One region of the Weizmannia acidilactici genome, then DNA from elsewhere that is predicted to be linked to it. Evidence: riboswitches for the same ligand, from Rfam matches in the RefSeq annotation. Region 1 holds a riboswitch; each other region holds the start of a gene.

Region 1 (6,973 bases):
AAGTCGACACGAACGCTGCGTATGCGCCGTTTGAATACATGGATAAAGGGCAGATTATCGGCTTTGACGTCGATGTCATGAATGCCCTCGCCAAAGAATCCGGCTACAGGGTCCAGTTGAAAAACATCGGCTGGGATCCTTTGTTTGTCGAAGTGAAAAACAAATCGGCGGATATGGCCATTTCCTCGATTACGATCACGAAAGAACGCGCGCAGACGTATGATTTTTCGGTGCCGTATTTCCTGTCGACGAACGAAATTTTAGTACCGGAAAAGAGCGATATTAAAAGCGCGGCGGATTTAAAAGGCAAGACTGTCGCCGTCCAAAGCGGAACGACCGCCCAGGAAGTATTGGAAGGCTTGTTTGGAAAAAATAACAAAAACATTAAAAAGTTCAAGCAAAACACAACGGCCATCATGGATTTGGTCGAAGGCGGATCCGATGCGGTCGTTGCGGATAATACGGTTGTGGAGGAATACGCGAAAAACAACCCGGACAAAAAGCTGAAAGTCATCAAAGATACGAAGGCGTTCCCTGCCGAATATTACGGCCTGATGTTCCCGAAAGGCAGCAAACTGAAAGCGGATTTCGACAAAGCGATCAATAAAATTTACGACAACGGCACCTACACCAAAATCTATAAAAAATGGTTCAAAACCGAACCGGATATTCAAAAACTGAAAGCCCAGCAGAAATAATTTTTCAAGTGCAGCCGGTGCGCGCCGGCTGCTTCATAAACTGTATATTGCGTAACTTAAGGTTGCGCAATTTTGGCCTAGGGAGGAAACACATGGATATTCGCTTTGATATCATCATCGAATATTTGCCGTATTTGTTGAAAGGAACGCTTTTAACGATCGGGCTTTCCGTGGCGGGTATATTGTTCGGTATGCTTTTAGGGCTCTTGATCGGGCTCGGGGAAATGATACGGAATAAAATCCTCGCTCTCCCGTTCCTGTGCTATGTCGGGTTTTTCCGCGGAACGCCGCTGTTTGTGCAAATTTTGATCGTCAACTTCGGCGCTGTGCCGCTATTTTTAGGGAAAACGAACGGGATTGTCGCCGGGGTGATTGCCCTTTCGCTTAACTCAGCCGCGTATGTGGCGGAAATTTTGCGGGGCGGCGTGCAGTCCATCGAAAAAGGGCAGATGGAAGCAGCCCGTTCGCTTGGGCTCAGCCATGTACAGGCAATGCGCTATGTCATTCTGCCTCAGGCTTTTAAAAGGATGATCCCGCCGCTTGGCAATGAATTTATCGTACTCATTAAGGATTCATCGCTCGTATCCGTTATTGCCGCACCTGAAATTGTATATTGGGCGCAGGCGATGGAAACGCAGTATTACCGGGTTTGGGAGCCGTATCTGACAGCTGCCTTCCTTTATCTCGTTTTGACGCTTTCCCTCAGCTTCCTTTTACGCTTCATAGAAAGAAGGTTGGCAACAGAATGATCAAAGTGGTGAATTTGAAAAAATCTTTCGGGGATAACGAGGTGCTGAAAAACATCAATGTCGAGATCAAACCGCAGGAAGTGGTCGTCGTCATCGGCCCGTCCGGTTCGGGGAAATCGACTTTCCTGCGCTGCATCAATCTGCTTGAGACGATCACAGACGGCCATGTATACATAGAAGGTGTTGATATCGCGGATAAGTCGACGAATATCAATAAAATCCGCACAGAAGTCGGCATGGTGTTCCAGCAGTTTAATCTTTTTCCACATATGACCGTTCTGGAAAACATTACCCTTTCTCCAATCAAGGTGCGGAAGCTTTCAAAAGAAGCAGCAAAGCAGAAGGCGCTTGAACTTTTGCGCAAAGTTGGGCTCGAAGAAAAAGCGGACGCGTATCCGGATTCGTTATCGGGTGGGCAAAAGCAGCGGATTGCGATCGCCCGCGCGCTTGCGATGGAACCGAAAATCATGTTGTTTGATGAACCGACGTCTGCGCTTGACCCGGAAATGGTCGGGGAAGTGCTCGAAGTCATGAGGAGCCTGGCAAAAGACGGCATGACAATGGTCGTCGTCACGCATGAAATGGGCTTTGCCCGAGAAGTCGGGGACCGCGTCCTGTTTATGGACGGCGGCTATATTGTCGAAGAAAACACGCCGCAGGAACTGTTCGAAAACCCGCAGGAAGAACGGACAAAAGCATTCTTGAGCAAGGTGCTGTAAGAAGGGGCTGCCCCGAAAGCAGGATCCGAGGCTTTCGGAGCAGCCTTTTTACATAGAGGGAAGAATGGCATGCTTACCACTACGGATCATTAACCCGGAATTAAAGCCATGATATGGTCTGAGAAGTCACAACAAGACCATTAGCAAAAAATGAAAGCCGTGTAATGATTCCGAGAATCCGCCTCGGGACCGAAAGCTTGGAATTGAAATGGTGTAATGGTTCTGAGACGCCACAACAAGACCATTAGCAAAAAATGAAAGCCGTGTGATGGTTCCGAGATGCCTCATCAAGACCGTTAACCAAGAACGAAAAGCGAGTTATGGTTCATAGAAGCCCTATTAGGACCAATTATCCCATTCACAGCTTTAAAAAATTAAAATTTATACCTGATAAGCCAAATGACCAGCGTAAATGTCGGAAACTCCCTGCAGTCACTTTACCAACACGCATCTGTCTTTGCCTTTTATCCGTTTTGCATTTTTAAACCCGCTGATGTTAATATTTTTCAGGACAACGTTTTTTGCCCGGTATTGGATGGCGATCACGGGATTACCTTTAAAATCGTAATCCGGGTCGCCGATTGCGGTGAGCCCGTTGATTACAACATTTTGGTATGCGGAAACGACGAGGCTGCGCGGTGTGGAATCTTTATATAAATCGGTAAAAACCGGTGCAATAGAGACAAGATTTGCCGCGACAATATGGTTGGCGCTTTTCGAATTGGCATCTTTCCCTTTATGGTGGCCGATGTGCCGGAAATTAAAAGAACGGTTGTCCCGGACCGAAAGATGGCCGTAAATATGGACATGGGAAGCGGCCGATGCATTGTGGTGGGCTTTGATTTCCACGCCGCCGAAGCAACCGGTTGTGGCGTTATTGCAAAGCCACACATAGCGGGAGCCGTCATCAATTTCAATGCCGTTGGAGTTGGAAAAACCTTCCGTATGGGCCCTGCCGCTCGGATGGAAGCAGTACGAGTTTGAAATAAAAATATAGTCGCTGTGGTGGGTTGTGATGCCATCATCTCCGAACCCGCTTGCAGTGATGCCGTCGAGCCATATATAACGGCTTCTCCCGGGGGCAAGGAACCCGTCGCCCAAATAATGATAGCGGGTGGATGACACATCAAAGCCGTGCAGGCCAGCATTGACAGCTTCCACGTTTTTCACCCAGCCGTACGTGACGTGAGCAAAAGTAAGGCAGCTCGACCGGTTGTTTCCGGCCGAAGTTTTTTCTGCTTGACCGAGCCTTTCCACATTCCAATCAAGCGTCAGGCCTTCTACGAGAATATGGTCATTGCCGTACCGGAAGTCGGCATTTTGGACGAGCCGCGTTTTTTTCGGCGCACCCGGGTGGAATTTGATCGTTGTAACACCTTTCCCGCGGCCGATCAGGCATGTCCATGAAGGAAGCTTGAGCCCTTTGACGAGAAAAGTACCCGCGGGCACGATCACTTTTACCCGCCCGCTGCCGATTGCTTTTTGAAACGCCGTTGTGCTGTCGGTTTTTCCGTCCCCGATCGCGCCGAAGTCAAGGATGTTCACTTCGCGATTGGCCGTTTCAAGGAGCCTATTGTATTCCTTGTCCAGTTCCGTTTTCCATTCAGGGTAAACAAGTCCGCTATCGTCTGCGAAGGTCTTGCATGGTCCAACAGGGTATTTCCGGTTCAAGAGCAGGTGCGAGAAGGAAAACGGCTTTGGAAAATTGGGATTGCAATACATCTGAAAAAGCTGCAGGTTTTCTTCAATCAGCCTGTTCAGTTGAAACGGCCGGCGGGAGAGTTGCCGCAGTAATGTTCCGTTTGTTCTTGGTTCGTGGTGTTTGTCCAAATGCATCATATTTTCACCTCGTCTTGCTTCCATTCAGCCATTTTTTCCTCCCTATGTCAATTTGCTGCATCATCCAGTCAAAAGAATGGGTCTTTTTTTCCTTGTCTGAATTTTTAGTTGACGAATAGGGTTAGAAGGTATAAAATGATTTTCAAGTTCATATTCATGGTTTTCTTATCAAGAGAGGTGGAGGGATAGGCCCTGTGAAGCCTCGGCAGCAGGTTCGGAACCGGAACACTGTGCCAATTCCTGCAGGTGGATGCCTGAAAGATAAGAAGATGCCTATACTGTGTTAAATACAGTTGCCGGATGTCTTCTTACTTTGGGGTAAGAAGTTTTTTTATGGTTTAATTCTTAGTAGTCGAATAAGAAAGAGGGGAATAGAGGGTGGAACAAGCGCGTCTCACTTATGAACAGTTTACCGCCGATCCGTTTGCGGATTTCGTGCCGGAAGATGATACAAAGGGAGCTTTGGAAGTTTTGCAATGGGCCTACCGCATATACGGCAAATCGGTTGTATATGCGTGCAGTTTTGGCGCCGAAGGGATTGTGCTCATTGATTTAATTTCAAAAGTCAGGAAAGATGCGGACATCGTTTTTTTGGACACCGATCTGCATTTTCCGCAGACATACGATTTGATTGAAAAAGTGAAGAAAAAATATCCGGATTTGAATATACGGATGAAAAAACCGTCCCTCACGCTCGACGAACAGGCGGCGCAATACGGCTCCGCCCTGTGGAAACGTGACCCGGACCAATGCTGCTATCTCCGCAAAGTCAAGCCGCTTGAAGAAACATTACAGGGGGCGGCCGCCTGGATATCGGGCTTAAGGCGCGAGCAGTCTCCGACAAGGCGGAACACCAATTTTGTCAATCGGGATGAACGGTTCCATTCTATCAAAATCTGCCCGCTCATTTATTGGACATGGGACGACGTCTGGCAGTATATCCGGTCCAATGTTTTACCGTACAATGAACTGCATGACCAGGGCTACCCGAGCATCGGCTGCTTCCCGTGCACGCGTGCAGTCGGGAACGGCGATTCGCGTGAAGGAAGATGGGTGGGATTCAACAAAACCGAATGCGGGCTACATACGGTAAAGAAAGGGGATTAACGGATTTGCTCATCATCATCTTGTCATTTGTCATGGCCTATTTCTTCGCGTATAACATCGGGGCAAGCGGCTCTGCGGCATCAATGAGCGTCTCATACGTGGCGGGGGCCGTCAAATCAAAAAGGGCGGCGCTCATCATTTGCTCGGCTGCGTTGTTTGCGGGTGCGGTTTTCAGCAGTGGGCCTGTTGTTAAAACATTGAGCAAATCGATTATCCCGGAACATATTCTAACTCCTGAAGTCGTGCTGATCGTGCTGGCTTCTTCGGCGGGGACGCTTTTTATTTCGAACCTGTTGAGCGTTCCGCTGTCGACGAGCGAAGTGACGGTCGGGGCGATCGTCGGTGCCGGGCTTGCGTACCAGTCGCTCCATCTGAAAATGCTGTTTACGATTGTTGCTTTTTGGTTTATTGTCCCGGTTGCCGCGATGTTTGTCACTTATTTGCTTGTAAAAGCCGGAAACCGGATTTTTAAGGAAAAAAACGTGCTCGGCCCGAAAACGGGGAAATTTTTTTCGATCGTGTTGATCATTACCGGATGCCTTGAGGCTTATGCGGCCGGAATGAACAATGTCGGCAATGCGATCGGGCCGCTTGTCGGGCGGGGCTCGTTCCACAAGAAATCGGTGTGTTGAGGGGTGCTTTGCTGATGGTGGCCGGGGTCTTGACTTTGGGCGGCCGGGTCTTTGAAACAAGCGCCAAAAGAATTGTCAGGCTTTCGGTCGGAAACGGCATTGCCATCTCCGGGGTTTCGGGCGTGCTTGTGACGCTTGCCTCGCTGTACGGCCTGCCGATTCCGATTACGCAGGTGACCACTTCGGCCATTGCCGGTGTCAGTGCCGCGAAAAACGGCCAGGCGGCTTGGAAACAGCCGATCATTACGATTATATTAAGGATATGGTTTGTTTCCCCGGTGTTGTCCATGGTCGTTTCATATTTTTTGATCCAATCTTTCATAAAATTCAATTTTTACGCAGACGCTGTGATCATCGGCGCTGCCATTGCGACGGTCTGCATGGTCAGCCTGACGGGCAGCCGGAAGCAATTGTCCCAGCGTGAATCGGAAACCGCAGGCAGGAAAAAGCGGTTTGCCAATCTTTACGCCATTACAACAGAAGAGCAGGTGAAACGATGAGAAAAGTATATTTAGTCGGCGCGGGGCCGGGTGACCCGGAACTGATTACGGTAAAAGGCTTGCGGGCAATCCGGGAAGCGGAGGTCATTTTATACGACCGGCTGGTGAATCCCGAGTTGTTAAAAGAGGCCAAAAAAGATGCGGAACTGATTTATTGCGGCAAAAAACCGAACGCCCACATGATGACGCAGGAAATGATCAACCATCTGCTTTGCCATTTCGCCAACCAGGGAAAAACCGTTGTGAGATTGAAAGGCGGTGACCCGTTTATTTTCGGGCGGGGCGGTGAAGAAGCGCAATCTCTTGTGAAAAAACATATTCCGTTTGAAATCGTGCCGGGGATCACGGCCGGATCCGCTGCACCTGCCTATGCCGGTATTCCGCTTACCCATCGCAGCCTCAGCGCCTCCGTTGCGTTTGTAGCCGGCGTTTCAAAAGAGGGCGGCGATTTGGATGCGTACTGGTCAAAGTATGCCGGGATTGATACGCTTTGCATCTATATGGGCGTAAAAAATTTGCCGTTGATCTGCGCGCAGCTGATCAAACACGGGAAACCTGCAGGCACGCCGGCTGCGCTCATCCATTGGGGCACGACCAAAAAGCAGGAAACGGTAACGGGCACGCTGGAAAATATTAGCGAAAAGGCTGCTGCGCTTCGTAATCCTTCTCTTCTGATTATCGGTGAAGTTGTGAAACTGCGCAGCGAATTAAAATGGTTCGAACATCAGG
Region 2 (6,973 bases), on a different contig from region 1:
TTCATGTTCTCCGGCGACGGGTATACATACGAAAAACCGCTCCTTTACTATGCTACGATGGTGATGTTGGAAAACCGTATCGATGTTGTCCAGATCCATTACGCGTATGAAGCCGATCTGCTGAAAAAGCCGCTTGAGGACGTTACGGAAACGCTTATGGCTGACATTGATACGGTGATCGAAGAAGTGCTCCAAAACGGGGAATATCAAGATAGTGTTTTTCTCGGAAAGTCGCTCGGGACGATTTCCATCGCGAATGCACTGATGAAAAGGCAGGGTTTTTCCGGTTCGAAAATTTTGCTTACACCGCTGTTAAATATTGTACCGGTTTTTGAATCGCTTTTGAAAAGCGGACATGCCGGCCTGCTCGTGATCGGGGATCAGGACCTGCATTTTGATATTGACAAAATTGAACAGCTGCGCCAAACCCGTTTTCAAATCGAAGTGATCCCGAACGGCAACCATTCTTTGGAAATCGGCGAATTTGATACGCCAGCGTCCATTTCTGCTTGGCCAATATAATGGAAAAAATAAAAGAAGCAGTGCATGAAGCATGCATTGCTTCTTGAAGGCGGCTAAATGTACTTTTCTAAAATGATTTTGGCTCTTTCGTCCAAATTGTAGGCAGTTGTTTAAGCGAAAAATATTTTAGGTGTAAGCTCTCGCCGTCTTCCATGGCCAATTCGCCTGTGGCCCCTTCAGCGATCTAAACGCCGATGACATTGTTATTTCATCTCTGTTTGGATACCGGAAATATAATTCTTTTCCGGGCAACAGATCAACAAACCGAAAAGATGCTTTCGCGCAGGCCGGTTTCCTCATACAATGCGCGGGCTTTCCGTTTCTTCAAAACTTTCACCTATTTCCATCGCACCCGCCCGGAAACTCCATTCTTTTGTATCGGAGCGGAACTGGAATAACATCTCGCGCTTTTCGTTCATGACAATGACGGTTGAGCCGGCGAAAATAATTGGTATGCTTACAATAAATTTTCTGGATTCTTTTACATATTCAGCCGTGATTGCCCACTCTTTCTAAAGTTTTTTTACCAACAGTATTTCATCCCGGATCGGTATTCTGTTGTCTGCAATAAGCGGGATCCCCGGCTTTCTTTTTCTTGCCTCTTCACCGGCATTTATAAACAATTGGCCAACCTGTAACCCTTTTTTTGGTAAAACTTCAGCGCATGCAAATTATCATTCGTTGTGATCAGTTTGATTTGCGAACATGATTTTTCTTTTTCCGCTTTTTCAACTTCCTTCAGGAGGGCGGATCCGACTCCTTTGTCTTCCACGATACTGTCCAGTGAGATCATCTCGCATTCGTTTTCTCTTATTATATAAGTAACTAAACCAATCATCTTGTTATCTTCGCTGACTGCGGCAAAACCATCCAGTTTGTCACATTTATATATGCCGCTTGAAATCACCATTTCCGAGCATCCCAATGTTTGGTAAAAAATGCACTTACAACAGCTTCCGGCATATCGCTTTTTGGAATGACATTCATTTTCCCACCCCATTATTTTTATAGCTTTAAGTTATTTTGATATTCCATTTCCCAACCGCTTTGCGGCAGGGGCTTTATCGGCAGCATGGTGCCCAGGAGCGCGATAACTGCACATCCAATAAAAATATAGCATATGGAATCTTACCTGTTGATGATCGCGAAATTTACGAGACTCCTGCGGGATAAGCGAGCAAGAAGAGCCCCCTCGTGCTAAGGTACGAGCGAGGAGGCTAGCGATGCGTGTGAAAAGCGGAAAGTGCGTGAATTTCTCGATCATCAACATTCTTCGATAAAAAAGGACCCCTAAGTCTGTTTACCGATTTTTGGGCCAGCCACGTTAGAGGAAAATTTTCCCGAAGAAATGGTTTTAAGAAGCTTTGTCAGGACCGTTCGAGCAAAATAAAACTCCTGAAACAGTCCTTAGAAGCTTTATAAAGACCATTTGAGTAACATTTCTGCTTAAAAGGGGCTTTTGGGCCGGCACCGGTAATGATGGCGGGAAGGCCGCGCCCGTTCCCGTGGGGTATAAACATCTTCCCATTAAATATTACCGAACTCTCAACAAAATTAAAAATGCCAACTGTATTTTTGCACATTATTTGGTACAATTATTAAAAAATGCGAGATGAATAAACATGGTTAATCAACTTTCATTAAAAGAACACTTAGAGCAGCTAGAAGAAAAATTATTACAGCCGGAAGTCCGGGGATCACGGGAAGAACTAAAAAAATTGCTTGCCGACAATTTTTTCGAGATCGGCAGTTCCGGAAAAATTTTATACAAAAACGAGGAAATCGGGGAAGAGGGAATCGGAAAGGTGGAAATGGTTTTGAGTGATTTTGAAATCCATCCCTTGTCCGAAGAAATTGTACTTGTGACTTACCATATTTTTAATAAAGAAAACGGGCAGCATTCCCTGCGCAGCTCGATATGGAAGCATACAGAAGGCAAGTGGAAGATGCGTTTCCACCAAGGAACGAAGACGGGTGATTCAAACTGACCATCCGAACCGCGGAACACAACATTTATAAGACAATTTCCAAATATGTTTTCGAAAAATAATTGACTATTGGGCAAATTAACTATATAATAGTTTTCAATGATTTCTAAATAATTTTTATTACTTCTTATCAAGAGAGGTGGAGGGAAGGGCCCTTTGAAACCTCGGCAACAGGTTGAAAAACACTGTGCCAATTCCTGCAGACATTTGTCTGAAAGATAAGAATAGTTGAATCGCGTGGATCGCAACTCTTCTTATCTTTCGGTAAGAAGGGTTTTTTAGTGGGATAGGCACAAAAACAAGGAGGTAGCTGTTACTGCAAATCCAAGTAAACATCCCTGTCTATTTGGATTAAGAATCGATAGATAACACAAACATACATATAAGGCATTGCGATAAAACAAGTTTGTGTGAGGTGGAAATCTTGCCATTAAGCGTACAAAACAGCCCATTTAGTAAAGAACAGGCAGAACAATTGAACCGATTGCTGGAAACCTTATCGGATCAGCAAAAATTGTGGTTGAGCGGTTATTTAACTTATCCGCTCGCTGAACAAGCGGCGAATGATACAGGTTCCGTTGCAGTTGCGGAAAAAACAGTGCAGCTTGCTACGAAAGAAGTTACGGTTCTTTACGGTTCAGAGACCGGAAATGCCCAGTCCCTTGCCGAAGAATTTTCCGCTAAGTTGAAAGAAAAACAGTTCAAAGTATCTTTTTCACCGTTGGATGCTGTAAAACCGAGAGATTTAAAGAATGCCAAACACCTGTTGATCATCACAAGCACTCAGGGAGAAGGGGATCCGCCGGACAACGCCTTATCTTTTTATGAATTGATCCACAGCAGAAAAGCCCCGAAACTGGATGGAGTCAAGTTTTCTGTATTGGCACTCGGGGACCAGTCTTATGAATTTTTCTGCAAAACCGGAAAAGATATCGACAAAAAATTGGAAGAGTTGGGCGGAGAACGGTTTTATCCGCGTGTTGATTGCGATGTCGATTATGAGGAATCGGCAGCGGAGTGGTTTGAAGGCGTTACAGGCGTGCTGGAGGCGTCCGAAAGCCTGTATCCAGCAGGCGGAGAGACTGCAGGGGCAGCTCCAAAAGCGCAGGAAACCGCTTTTTCAAAATCCAATCCATTCCATGCGGAAGTACTTGAAAATATCAATTTAAACTGGGAAGGTTCGAATAAAGAGACACATCATCTTGAATTGTCGCTTGAAGGATCAAACTTCACGTTTGAACCTGGGGACAGCATAGGGATCTATCCGGAAAATGAACCGGAACTGGTTGACCGGCTGATCCAAAAGCTGAACTGGAACCCTGAGGAACCGGTCACGATCAATAAAAAAGGCGATGTCCTGCCGATAAGGGAAGCTTTGCTTTACCACTATGAAATTACGAGATTAACAAAACCACTGCTCCAGCAGGCGGGAACGCTTTTCGAAAACAGCGCTTTGGCGACATTGCTCGAAAAGGAAGATGAGGCAAAAGCTTATCTTAACGGCCGTGATCTGGTCGATTTGGTGGAAGATTTCCCGCCGCAAAAAGTGAAACCGGAAGTTTTTGTGAAAATCCTCCGGAAAATGCCGCCGCGGCTTTATTCGATCGCAAGCAGTTATAAAGCGAATCCGGACGAAGTGCATCTTGTGATTGCCTTAGACCGGTTTGAGGCAAACGGAAGGCTGCGTTCGGGCGTCTGCTCCGGGCAAATTGCCGGCCGGGTTAAGCCGGGCGACCGCCTGCCGGTTTACGTCCACCGGAATCCGAATTTCAAACTCCCGGCTGACCAGGATGCGCCAATTATCATGATCGGGCCGGGCACCGGTGTCGCGCCGTTCCGTTCATTCTTGGAGGAAAGGGAAGCGGAAGGCATTACCGGAAGAACATGGCTGTTTTTCGGCGACCAGCATTTTTCGACCGACTTTCTTTATCAGCTCGATTGGCAAAACTGGATGAAAAACGGTGTGCTCGAGCGGATGGACGTTGCTTTTTCCCGCGACCAGGAGGAAAAAGTATATGTCCAGCACCGGATGTTTGAAAAGAGCAAAGATTTTTATGCGTGGCTGGAAGACGGTGCCTATGTTTATGTCTGCGGCGATGAGAAGCATATGGCTCGCGATGTCCATGAAGCTTTGATCGAAATTCTTGAAAAAGAAGGAAATATGACGAGGGAAGAAGCAGAAGGTTATTTAAAAGACATGCGCCAGCAAAAACGTTACCAGCGTGATGTTTATTAACAGAAAGGAGCAGAATAATGTCTGGTAAAAAACTTGATCCGCTTGAAACAATAAAAGAAAACAGCCGATTTTTAAGGGGAACAATTGCGGAGGGACTTAAAGACACTTTAACCGGCGCCATTTCGGATGACGACAATAAATTGCTGAAATTCCACGGCAGCTACCAGCAGGATGACCGCGATGTCCGCAATGAACGGCGCAAAAAGAAACTCGAGCCTGCTTACCAGTTTATGGTGCGGGTACGCATCCCGGGCGGCGTTGCGACACCGGAACAGTGGCTCGTAATGGATGAACTGGCCCATAAATACGGGAATGGAACGTTGAGAATGACTACGCGGCAGACTTTCCAAATGCACGGCATATTAAAAAAGAATTTGAAACAGGCGATCCGGGAAATGAACGAGGCGCTGATGACAACTTTGGCCGCCTGTGGGGATGTCAACCGCAATGTGATGTGCAATCCGAATCCATACCAGTCGGATGTGCATGCAGAAGTGTACGAGTGGGCGAAAAAAACGAGCGACCACTTGCTGCCGAGGACTTCCGCTTATCATGAAATTTGGCTGGAAGATGAAAAAATCATCGACACCAAAGAAAAGAACGATTCCGAACCGCTTTACGGCCCGACGTACCTGCCTCGAAAATTTAAGATCGGTTTTGCAGTGCCGCCTTCCAATGACGTTGATATTTTTTCACAGGATTTAGGGTTTATTGCCATCTTAAATGACGGTAAGCTGGAAGGGTTTAATGTCGCAGTCGGCGGCGGGATGGGGATGACCCACGGGGATCCGAAGACTTATCCGCAGCTTGCGCGTATCATCGGTTTCTGCGCGCCGAACCAGGTCATTGAAGTGGCGGAAAAAGTTGTATCCATCCAGCGCGATTACGGCAACCGCGCAAACCGGAAAAATGCGCGCTTCAAATATACCATTGATGCGCGGGGCCTCGACTGGATCAAAAATGAGTTGAATGAAAGGCTCGGTTGGGATCTCGGCGAAGCTCGCCCGTTCCATTTTGACCATAACGGAGACCGTTACGGCTGGATTAAAGGCGACGGGAAATGGCATCTTACGTTATTTGTCCAAAGCGGAAGGATCAAAGATTTCGACGGTTATCCGCTGATGACGGGACTGCGTGAAATTGCAAAAATCCATCAAGGTGAATTCAGGCTTACGCCGAACCAGAATGTCATCATTTCAAATGTGACAGATGAAATGAAAGGAAAAATAGATGAGCTGGTAGAAAAATACCATTTAACGGACGGCAAGCATTATTCCGCCCTCAGGAGAAATTCGATGTCCTGTGTGGCATTCCCGACTTGTGGCCTGGCCATGGCGGAATCCGAACGATACTTGCCGACACTGCTCGGAAAAATTGAGGAAATCTTGGATGATGCAGGATTGCGCGAAGAAGAAATCGTGATCCGGATGTCCGGATGCCCGAACGGTTGCTCACGTCCGGCACTAGCGGAGATTGCTTTTATCGGGAAAGCCCCGGGAAAATACAATTTGTATTTAGGCGGCAGTTTCACCGGAGACCGGCTCGCATGCCTGTACAGGGAAAACATTGGGGAAGAAGAAATCCTGGCTTCCCTCCGCCCGATCCTGCTGCAATACGCGAAAGAAAGGCAGGAAGGCGAGCATTTCGGCGATTTCGTCATCCGCGCCGGCTATGTCGAAGCCATCCATGACGGCCGCGATTTTCATAAAGCAACAGCATTGAACTGATAAGCATTTTCAAATACTGCGCTGAAGGCTTATGTCCTTGGCGCATTTTTTCGCTTTACAACTCTTATAAAAATGGGACATACTGAGTGGTAGAAGAATAATAAAGGATGAAGGCTCATGCTAAAGACAAACCTGAAAAAATATATCACAAATCATAAGGATTCTATAATTATATTATGTAAACAAGAGTTCGACTACATTGATCGCCATGCCGGTTTTTTCGGTGATATAATGCAGAAGGTGAAGTTTATTGAAAAAGAAAGCACAGCCCGTTTTTTCGATGCCTACATAGAACGGTGCAACAAAGAAACAGATGAAACGATCGCAGTTGAAACCCCGCAGTTTTTAAACGAGCCGGTTGTTTATTTAAAAAAGCATAGGAAAGAGTATCTTTATGTCGAATCTGACTGGTTTGACATTATTGGGATAGACGGCATTTCGCTCGAGCTGGATGATGTGTTCGGCCATTACAATTGCATGCTCGGGCTGAAGATGCAGAA
Region 3 (6,973 bases), on a different contig from region 1:
AAGCTCCTGTTCAACCGAACTTAACTGTCCAGCTGTTTTAAAGTACAGCTTTAATGTGCCCACCACTTGCTCACGGACTAAAAGCGGCAGAACAATGGCCGCCTGGAGCGGACACCCTTCATGCGTGCACTGGATTTCCCGGTTCGATGTTGCAACCATGATTTTTCCCTGTTCAAGCACTTTTTCCGTCAATTTCGTCGACATGCTCTGCAGCGGAATATGGTGGTCAGACGCTGCCCCGACATGTGCCAGCACCTTCTCGCGGTCCGTAATCGCCACCGCATCGGCTGATGTACGTTTTAGGATGATCTCCGCCGCCTTTTTGCACGATTCGGTGTTCAGCCCCTTCCTGAAATGGGCAAGCGTTTCCTGGGCAATCTGCAGCGCCCTGTGCGTCTGCCACGCCCTTGTCCGCTCTTCTTCAAGCAAAATCGTTTGGATAATCAAAATGAAAACGAACGTCCCGAACCCGTTAATCGTAATCATCGGCACCGCAATCAACCGGACGAGTTCAAGCGCATCTTCGTACGGTTTTGCAACCGACAAAATAATTGCCATTTGCAGCATTTCCATCAGCATTCCGGCACAAACCGCCTGCAAAGCGGCATATTTTCCCCGCACATTGTACCGTTTGCCGAGCAGACCCATGAAAATGCCCGCAATGATGGTGGACAGGCTGCACGCAATATTTGTATAGCCGCCCAATGTTAACCGGTGGATGCCCGCGAAAACTCCTGCACCGATGCCGACAACAGGGCCGCCCATTAACCCGGCGATGCCGACGCCCATGATCCTCGTGTTGGCAATGGCGCTTTCGACCGACAAATGGCTATGCCCGAAAGCTTCCGAAATTTTTCCGTGTTCAATCACAATCCCGGTGTAATTGCTGATCATGCCGAAGATGCCAAAAATAAGGATAAGCACGAGCTTTTCTTTCCGCCCGTATTCCTGATGGATGATTTGCCGGAAAGTTTTTAGGCGTGACAACAAAAAAGCAGCAATGACAAGAATGCCGGCACGTTCCAGCATGATCGGCAAAAGCGCCGCCATAAAAGATTTCCCCCTTTTCATTTTTACTCCGCACATGTCGAAAACCCTTACTTCCATTATAAGAGATTCCTTGATTTTTAGAAAGTTGCAAATAGCAGAGTAAAATGGGAAGGGACTGTCCAAAAGTCGGTAGATTGACCAAAATGGGAAAAGCCCGGCTTTTCTATGCCGGGCTTTTCAGCGGATTAGTTTTGTTTATAGTCTTTTAAGTATGATACTGGTTTAACGACCGGTACGGCTGCACCTTTATAATGTTTTTTAATAAAATCTGTCACTTCTTTGGAATGGTAGATTTTTACGATTTCCTGCAAAGTTTTGTCGTTTTTATCTTTTGTACGGGCAGCAATGATATTAATGTATGCTTTATTGCTTGCATCTTCACGGAAGATAGAGTCATTTACCGGGCTCAAGCCTGCGTTGATCGCCATGTCGCAGTTGATGACGGCAGCTGCCGCATCATCCATGCCACGCGGCGTTTGGGCAGCGTCAACCGCAGTGATTTTCAAATGTTTCGGATTTGAAGCAATGTTTTCCAGGCCGCCTTTGCCTGTAAATCCTTTTTTCACCGTGATCAAACCGGCTTTTTGCAACAGCAATAATGCCCTGCCCAGGTTTGTCGGGTCTTTCGGAATGACGATTTGGTCTCCGTCTTTGATTTGGCTTACCTTTTTATATTTTTTCGAGTAAATGCCCATCGGCCAAATATTTGTTGTACCGATTGCAGAAAGCTTCAAGTTGCGCTGTTTAATAAAATCATCGAAATAAACAACCGTTTGGAATGCGTTAATGTCAATTTCCCCGTCGTTTAAAGCGAGGTTCGGCTGTACGTAATCATCAAAACGGACAATCTTAATATTGATGTTTTTCTTTTTCGCAAGTTTTTGGATCAATGTCCAAGTCGGCACTTCAGAAGTGGTTGTCCCCACTTTGATCGTCTTGGTGGTGGTGCTGCTACTTGAATTGTTCTTGGTTCCGCATCCTGCCAAAACAAGAATGAGGCCCAATAAAATAATGGCAAATTTTTTCATAGTGATAAATCCCCCTGAAAATATTTTTATTGAAAGGTGTAAACCTTATTCACAGTGGTCAATGCCATGCAAGCTTATTTTCTCCTAATCTTCCTGGATAAGAAATTCCCTAATGTCTGAACAAGCTGTACCAGGACGATCAGTGTAACAACCGTAATAATCATGACCCCTGTTTGGAACTGGTTGTAGCCGTACGTAATCGCCAAATCGCCGACCCCGCCAGCCCCGACAGCCCCTGCCATCGCGGATGCACCGATCAGTCCGATTGTCGCAATCGTTAAATTCAGGACAATGGATGCCAAAGCTTCCGGAAGCAAAAACCTCCAAATGATCTGCCAAGGCGTTGCCCCCATGGACTGGGCGAGTTCAATTGTGCCTTTATCGACCTCCAGGAGGGAGCTTTCAACAAGCCGCCCGATATAAAAAGCCGTATACAGGACAAGCGGGACGATTGCTGCCGTTGTTCCGATCGCCGTTCCGACAATAAGGCGGGTAAACGGGATGATCGCGACAACTAAAATGATAAAAGGAATAGATCTGAAAATATTGATAATGACGTTTAAAATATTGAAAATCCATTTATTTTCCAAAATCCCGTTTTCCCGGGTAATAACGAGAATGACGCCGACTGGAATCCCGATGATAATAGAAATGATTAAGGATACAATGACCATGTATAGTGTTTGGTTAATTGCCGTGAAAAATTCCGGCCAAAACCATGACCAATCAAATGCCATTTTGTTCCACCTCCCTGATGATCGCGTCATGTTCCCGAATGTACTGGATGGCACGCTCTATCTCTTCACGATCGCCTTTCAGCTCAACAAGCAGATTTCCGAAAGGAATGCCCTGGAGTTCGGTGATCATGCCGTGGAGCACATTCAAATCAACGGAAAAATGTTTCGCGGTATTTGACAAAAGCGGCACATTGGTGGATGCCCCTTTAAACAGAATCCGATAGATGCCGTGCGGGTTTTCCTTGCTGCTCTCATCAATCAGTTTTTGCACCGACTTCGGGATCGAGTCATTGAGAACCGTTTTGACGAAGCTTCTCGCAATCTGTGTTTTCGGTTCTGTAAAAATATCGATGACAGGACCCTGCTCGACAATTTTCCCACCATCCAGCACCGCTACTTTATCGCAAACATCGCGGATGACATTCATCTCATGCGTGATCATTAAAATGGTGATGCCGAGCTCGTCGCGGACTTTCCGCAAAAGATCGAGCACTGCTTCGGTTGTGTTCGGGTCAAGGGCCGACGTTGCTTCATCGCAGAGCAGGATGTCCGGATCGGTTGCCAATGCGCGCGCGATACCAACCCTTTGCTTTTGGCCGCCCGATAATTGTTCCGGATAATGGTTCATTCTGTCTTCCAAACCGACAAAAGATAATAACTCGGTCACTTTCGCTTTGATTTCTTCCTTCGGGCGGTGTTCAAGCACAAGCGGCATGGCCACGTTTTGGAAAATCGTCTTCGATTGGAGCAAGTTAAACTGCTGGAAAATCATCCCGATTTTTTTTCGCTGATTCCGCAGTTCTTTCGGTGAAAGGGCGAGAAGGTCAACCCCGTTAATCAGGACTTTTCCTGATGTCGGCCGTTCCAAAAGGTTCACGCATCTGATGAGCGTACTTTTTCCGGCACCGCTGTATCCGACTACGCCGAAAATTTCCCCTTTTTCAACGCGCAGGTTGATACCCTTTAAAGCCTCGACCTTTTTCTCCTTTCCTTTGCCATACACTTTATGAATATCATCTAATACCAGCATGTGAAAATCTCCTTTTGTAAGCTTCAGGCAAAAAAAAACCACTTTCATTCGAAAGAGGTTTGCCGTAAAAGTGACTTATCTTTCAGAATGAAACATTCTGCAGGAATTAGCACCTTTCAAAGCAGCTTTGAAGGTTGCTGGACGTCATTGGGCCTGTCCCTCAGTCTCTCTTGATAAGTTATTCATTTGTTATACTTTAAATATTAGTGGACGACTAGGGATTTGTCAATTCATATTTTATATTTTTTCTTTACATCATTTTTCCAAAAATCAAACGAGTTGAAATGAAGCCCGGTTCCCCCGCCATTCCACATGGATTTCATGTTCAAAGAAGCGGGAGAGCGATGTTTTTTCAATCATATCGGAAGTGTCCCCCTGTTGAAACACTTCCCCGCGCCTGAGCAGCAAAGTCTTTTGGAATACCGGCGAAATTTCCTCCGGATGGTGCGTTACGTAAATCAATGCCGGCCCGTTTGGATCACCAGCCAGCTCTTCAACGCTTTTCAGCAGGATTTCCCGGGCAAACAGATCCAGCCCGTTGCAAGGCTCGTCCAAAATCAGGATGCGCGGCTCCGCCATTAACGCGCGTGCAATCAGCAGTTTCTGCCTTTCCCCCTGCGAGCATTGTTCATACGGGCTGTCCGCAAGACCAACGCAATTTAATTTTTCCATCAGGTGGATGGCCTTGTCTTCGTCTTCTTTGGTAAATTCCTCATACAATCCAATTGAGGCATACTTCCCGCTGATGACGACATGGCGGGCAAGCTGGGTGCGCGGAATCCTTTCCTGAATCGACGAACTCACCCAGCCGATCGATTTTCTTAGCTCCGGCAGGCTTGTTTTTCCGAATGTCTGCCCGAGCACCCGGATGCTGCCGGTTGTCGGCCAGATATATCCGTTGATCATATTGAGCAAAGTCGTTTTTCCGGAACCGTTTAAACCAAGGACAGCCCAGTGTTCCCCTTTTTGGATGGTCCAGTTAATATCCGAAAGCAGTTTTTTGCCGTCCCGCATAAAACTTACCCCAGAAAGTTCAATGATGTTTTCCATCTTTGCCATCCCCTTTTTTTAATTTTCATTATAGTACTATTTCTTAAAATGAAAAGGGGCTACCCTTAAAGTCAATCATTGACTCTGGGGCGCCCTTTTTCATACAAGACAGCGTGGAAAACCCTTTTCATTTATTCATGCTGGCCAGAAAGTCTCCAAGCAGATCTTCCAGGTCCTCTTCTTTTTCCGGTTCTTCCGCGGCAGCCTGTTCCTGCACCGCCGTCCTCCAGTCGAAAGCATCGAGATCATCCTGTACCGTGCCGGGGGCAGCAGCGTTCGCTGTTTCCGTCTTATCCGGCGCCCCTATTTCCGGGAGGTCTTCCTGCAAATACAGGGCTTCGTCAATATTTGTCGATTTGCTTGCCAACGCGGCAAACAGCGACGTCACCCGTAGTGGATCCTGGATCAGCTGGTAGACGATGCTGCCCAACATCGCTTCCGAGTGTTCATGCTTGAGCCAGTCATGCTGGGCTTTCGACAGCTTCCGGGGAAGCGGGATCGTGATCGTTTCTTTTTCTTTTACCAGCGATTGGTTGATGCCTTGTACCACGTATTCGGCAATTTTTCTTGAAAAATTCCTTCTTTCTTTTTCTTTCAGCTTTTGGAGTTCCCTTAAAATATGGTCGGGTGTGTCCGAGGGGATCCGGAAAGCAATCGTCTGTCCCCTCTTCATCTCACTTTGTTTTTCCATGCCTTTTCACCTTATTTGGATTCGACAGGTTTCTTTCCTTTGTCTTCCGGTTTAATGTTTTTCCTCACATAATCCGAAATTAATTTGTAGTAGGCATTCGCCATCATCCAAATGCTTTCTTTTTCGTCTTCAAAGAAATCGATGTTGTACCCATCCAAATTGTTGTTTAACGTTTTTAAATAATCTTTAAGGACAACGGAACCGCCACCGACAAAATAGCAAATTTCCGTTTGCGAGTTTTTCTGCCAGACATTCCGGAGCAAGCGGTACTGTTTTTTGGCAAGGTCAAACAGGACGCGGTCGGTAATATCATGGACGCTTGTCCGGCTGCCTTTTACCATGATATGATTGCGGTCATGCTTTTTCGTGATAATGTCCACCACATCACGCCGGCTGTCCAATTCAACCCCGTATTTCACCCGGATTTCTTCGCGGATTTGCTCAAGCGCTTCCGAAACGCCGAGGTTAAATCCCTGCGCCCGGTCATCATCGACCGTCCTGTTTTTGATCACGGCAATATCTGTCGACAATCCGCCGATATCCTGGATTAAGATCCGTTTATCAATGAGATCCCGGTTGATAATATTTAAATCATTATCCATGACAAGGTTGATGAATGCCGCAAAACCTTCCGGGTAGACTTTTACTTCATCAAATTTAAGATTTACTTTTAATCCCTGGTACTTTGGCGTCACGAGAAACTCCACCTGATGGACAGATCCGAGCAGCTGCGACCGGTAGCCCGCATCTTTCCCTTCTTTCACTTCGCGGAGCGGCAGGCCTGTCCCGAGGGTATAACTGGCATCAATGACATTTTTGTTTTTTGTAAAAACTTTTGCATTTTCTTCCCTTACAGCATCAAGCGCCAGGCTTGTAAAGAGCATGACGAGCGTCTGGTCTTCTTCCGATTTGCTGCTGCCCGGGTCAAGTTCTGTTGCATTATCACTTTTTGTCGCAAGCTCCCCGACACGGTAAATTACATTATTTTCTTTCAAGGCAGGGGAGTGGACTTTCACATGGATGCCTTCGAGCGGATTTTTGTTGTCCAATTCCTCTATGCCGATCACCGGCCGGTCTTCAATATCTCTAGCAATTACGTTCGGAATATTGAGTTCATATTCCAGTTTTCCAAAAATCGCCTTTAAAGAATCGTTGCCCACATCAACCGCTGCAATCCGGGTCTTTCCCATTCATTTTTCCTCCCTTATAGCGCTTTCTTCTGTTACTTACTCTATAGAATATAAGAGTCTATGAAAATAATCAATAGTCTGAACTTTTTTAATAGAATTGTAAACATGTTTGCATTTTGTAAACTTTTCAAAAATCCAATCATACCGGGGTGTTTGCATGTTTGTAAACATGTTTGCATTTTTGCATGCAATTGTTT

The links. Region 1 has a riboswitch for S-adenosylmethionine ahead of GBH70_RS14275 (phosphoadenylyl-sulfate reductase). Riboswitches for the same ligand answer to the same signal wherever they lie in the genome.
Region 2: another riboswitch for S-adenosylmethionine. It lies ahead of GBH70_RS13150 (assimilatory sulfite reductase (NADPH) flavoprotein subunit); the one in region 1 lies ahead of GBH70_RS14275 (phosphoadenylyl-sulfate reductase).
Region 3: another riboswitch for S-adenosylmethionine. It lies ahead of GBH70_RS10230 (methionine ABC transporter ATP-binding protein); the one in region 1 lies ahead of GBH70_RS14275 (phosphoadenylyl-sulfate reductase).

What each region holds. Positions count from the first base shown of each region.
Region 1 covers NZ_BKZR01000048.1:4,106-11,078, forward strand. The annotation lists gene GBH70_RS14255 (basic amino acid ABC transporter substrate-binding protein) at 1-698, shown strand, start outside; gene GBH70_RS14260 (amino acid ABC transporter permease) at 791-1,447, shown strand; gene GBH70_RS14265 (amino acid ABC transporter ATP-binding protein) at 1,444-2,166, shown strand; gene GBH70_RS14270 (glycosyl hydrolase family 28-related protein) at 2,599-4,029, opposite strand; SAM riboswitch class I at 4,168-4,273, shown strand; gene GBH70_RS14275 (phosphoadenylyl-sulfate reductase) at 4,384-5,112, shown strand; gene GBH70_RS14280 (inorganic phosphate transporter) at 5,118-5,744, shown strand; gene GBH70_RS14285 (inorganic phosphate transporter) at 5,759-6,244, shown strand; gene cobA (uroporphyrinogen-III C-methyltransferase) at 6,241-6,973, shown strand, end outside.
Region 2 covers NZ_BKZR01000039.1:20,836-27,808, forward strand. The annotation lists partial or broken gene GBH70_RS13135 (alpha/beta hydrolase) at 1-569, shown strand, start outside; partial or broken gene GBH70_RS13140 (GNAT family N-acetyltransferase) at 1,035-1,509, opposite strand; gene GBH70_RS13145 (nuclear transport factor 2 family protein) at 2,145-2,510, shown strand; SAM riboswitch class I at 2,635-2,735, shown strand; gene GBH70_RS13150 (assimilatory sulfite reductase (NADPH) flavoprotein subunit) at 2,935-4,746, shown strand; gene cysI (assimilatory sulfite reductase (NADPH) hemoprotein subunit) at 4,764-6,473, shown strand; gene GBH70_RS13160 (hypothetical protein) at 6,591-6,973, shown strand, end outside.
Region 3 covers NZ_BKZR01000025.1:3,843-10,815, reverse strand. The annotation lists gene GBH70_RS10245 (sensor histidine kinase) at 1-1,050, opposite strand, end outside; gene GBH70_RS10240 (MetQ/NlpA family ABC transporter substrate-binding protein) at 1,236-2,078, opposite strand; gene GBH70_RS10235 (methionine ABC transporter permease) at 2,153-2,815, opposite strand; gene GBH70_RS10230 (methionine ABC transporter ATP-binding protein) at 2,805-3,845, opposite strand; SAM riboswitch class I at 3,918-4,025, opposite strand; gene GBH70_RS10225 (ABC transporter ATP-binding protein) at 4,116-4,895, opposite strand; gene GBH70_RS10220 (hypothetical protein) at 5,023-5,586, opposite strand; gene GBH70_RS10215 (ParM/StbA family protein) at 5,598-6,776, opposite strand.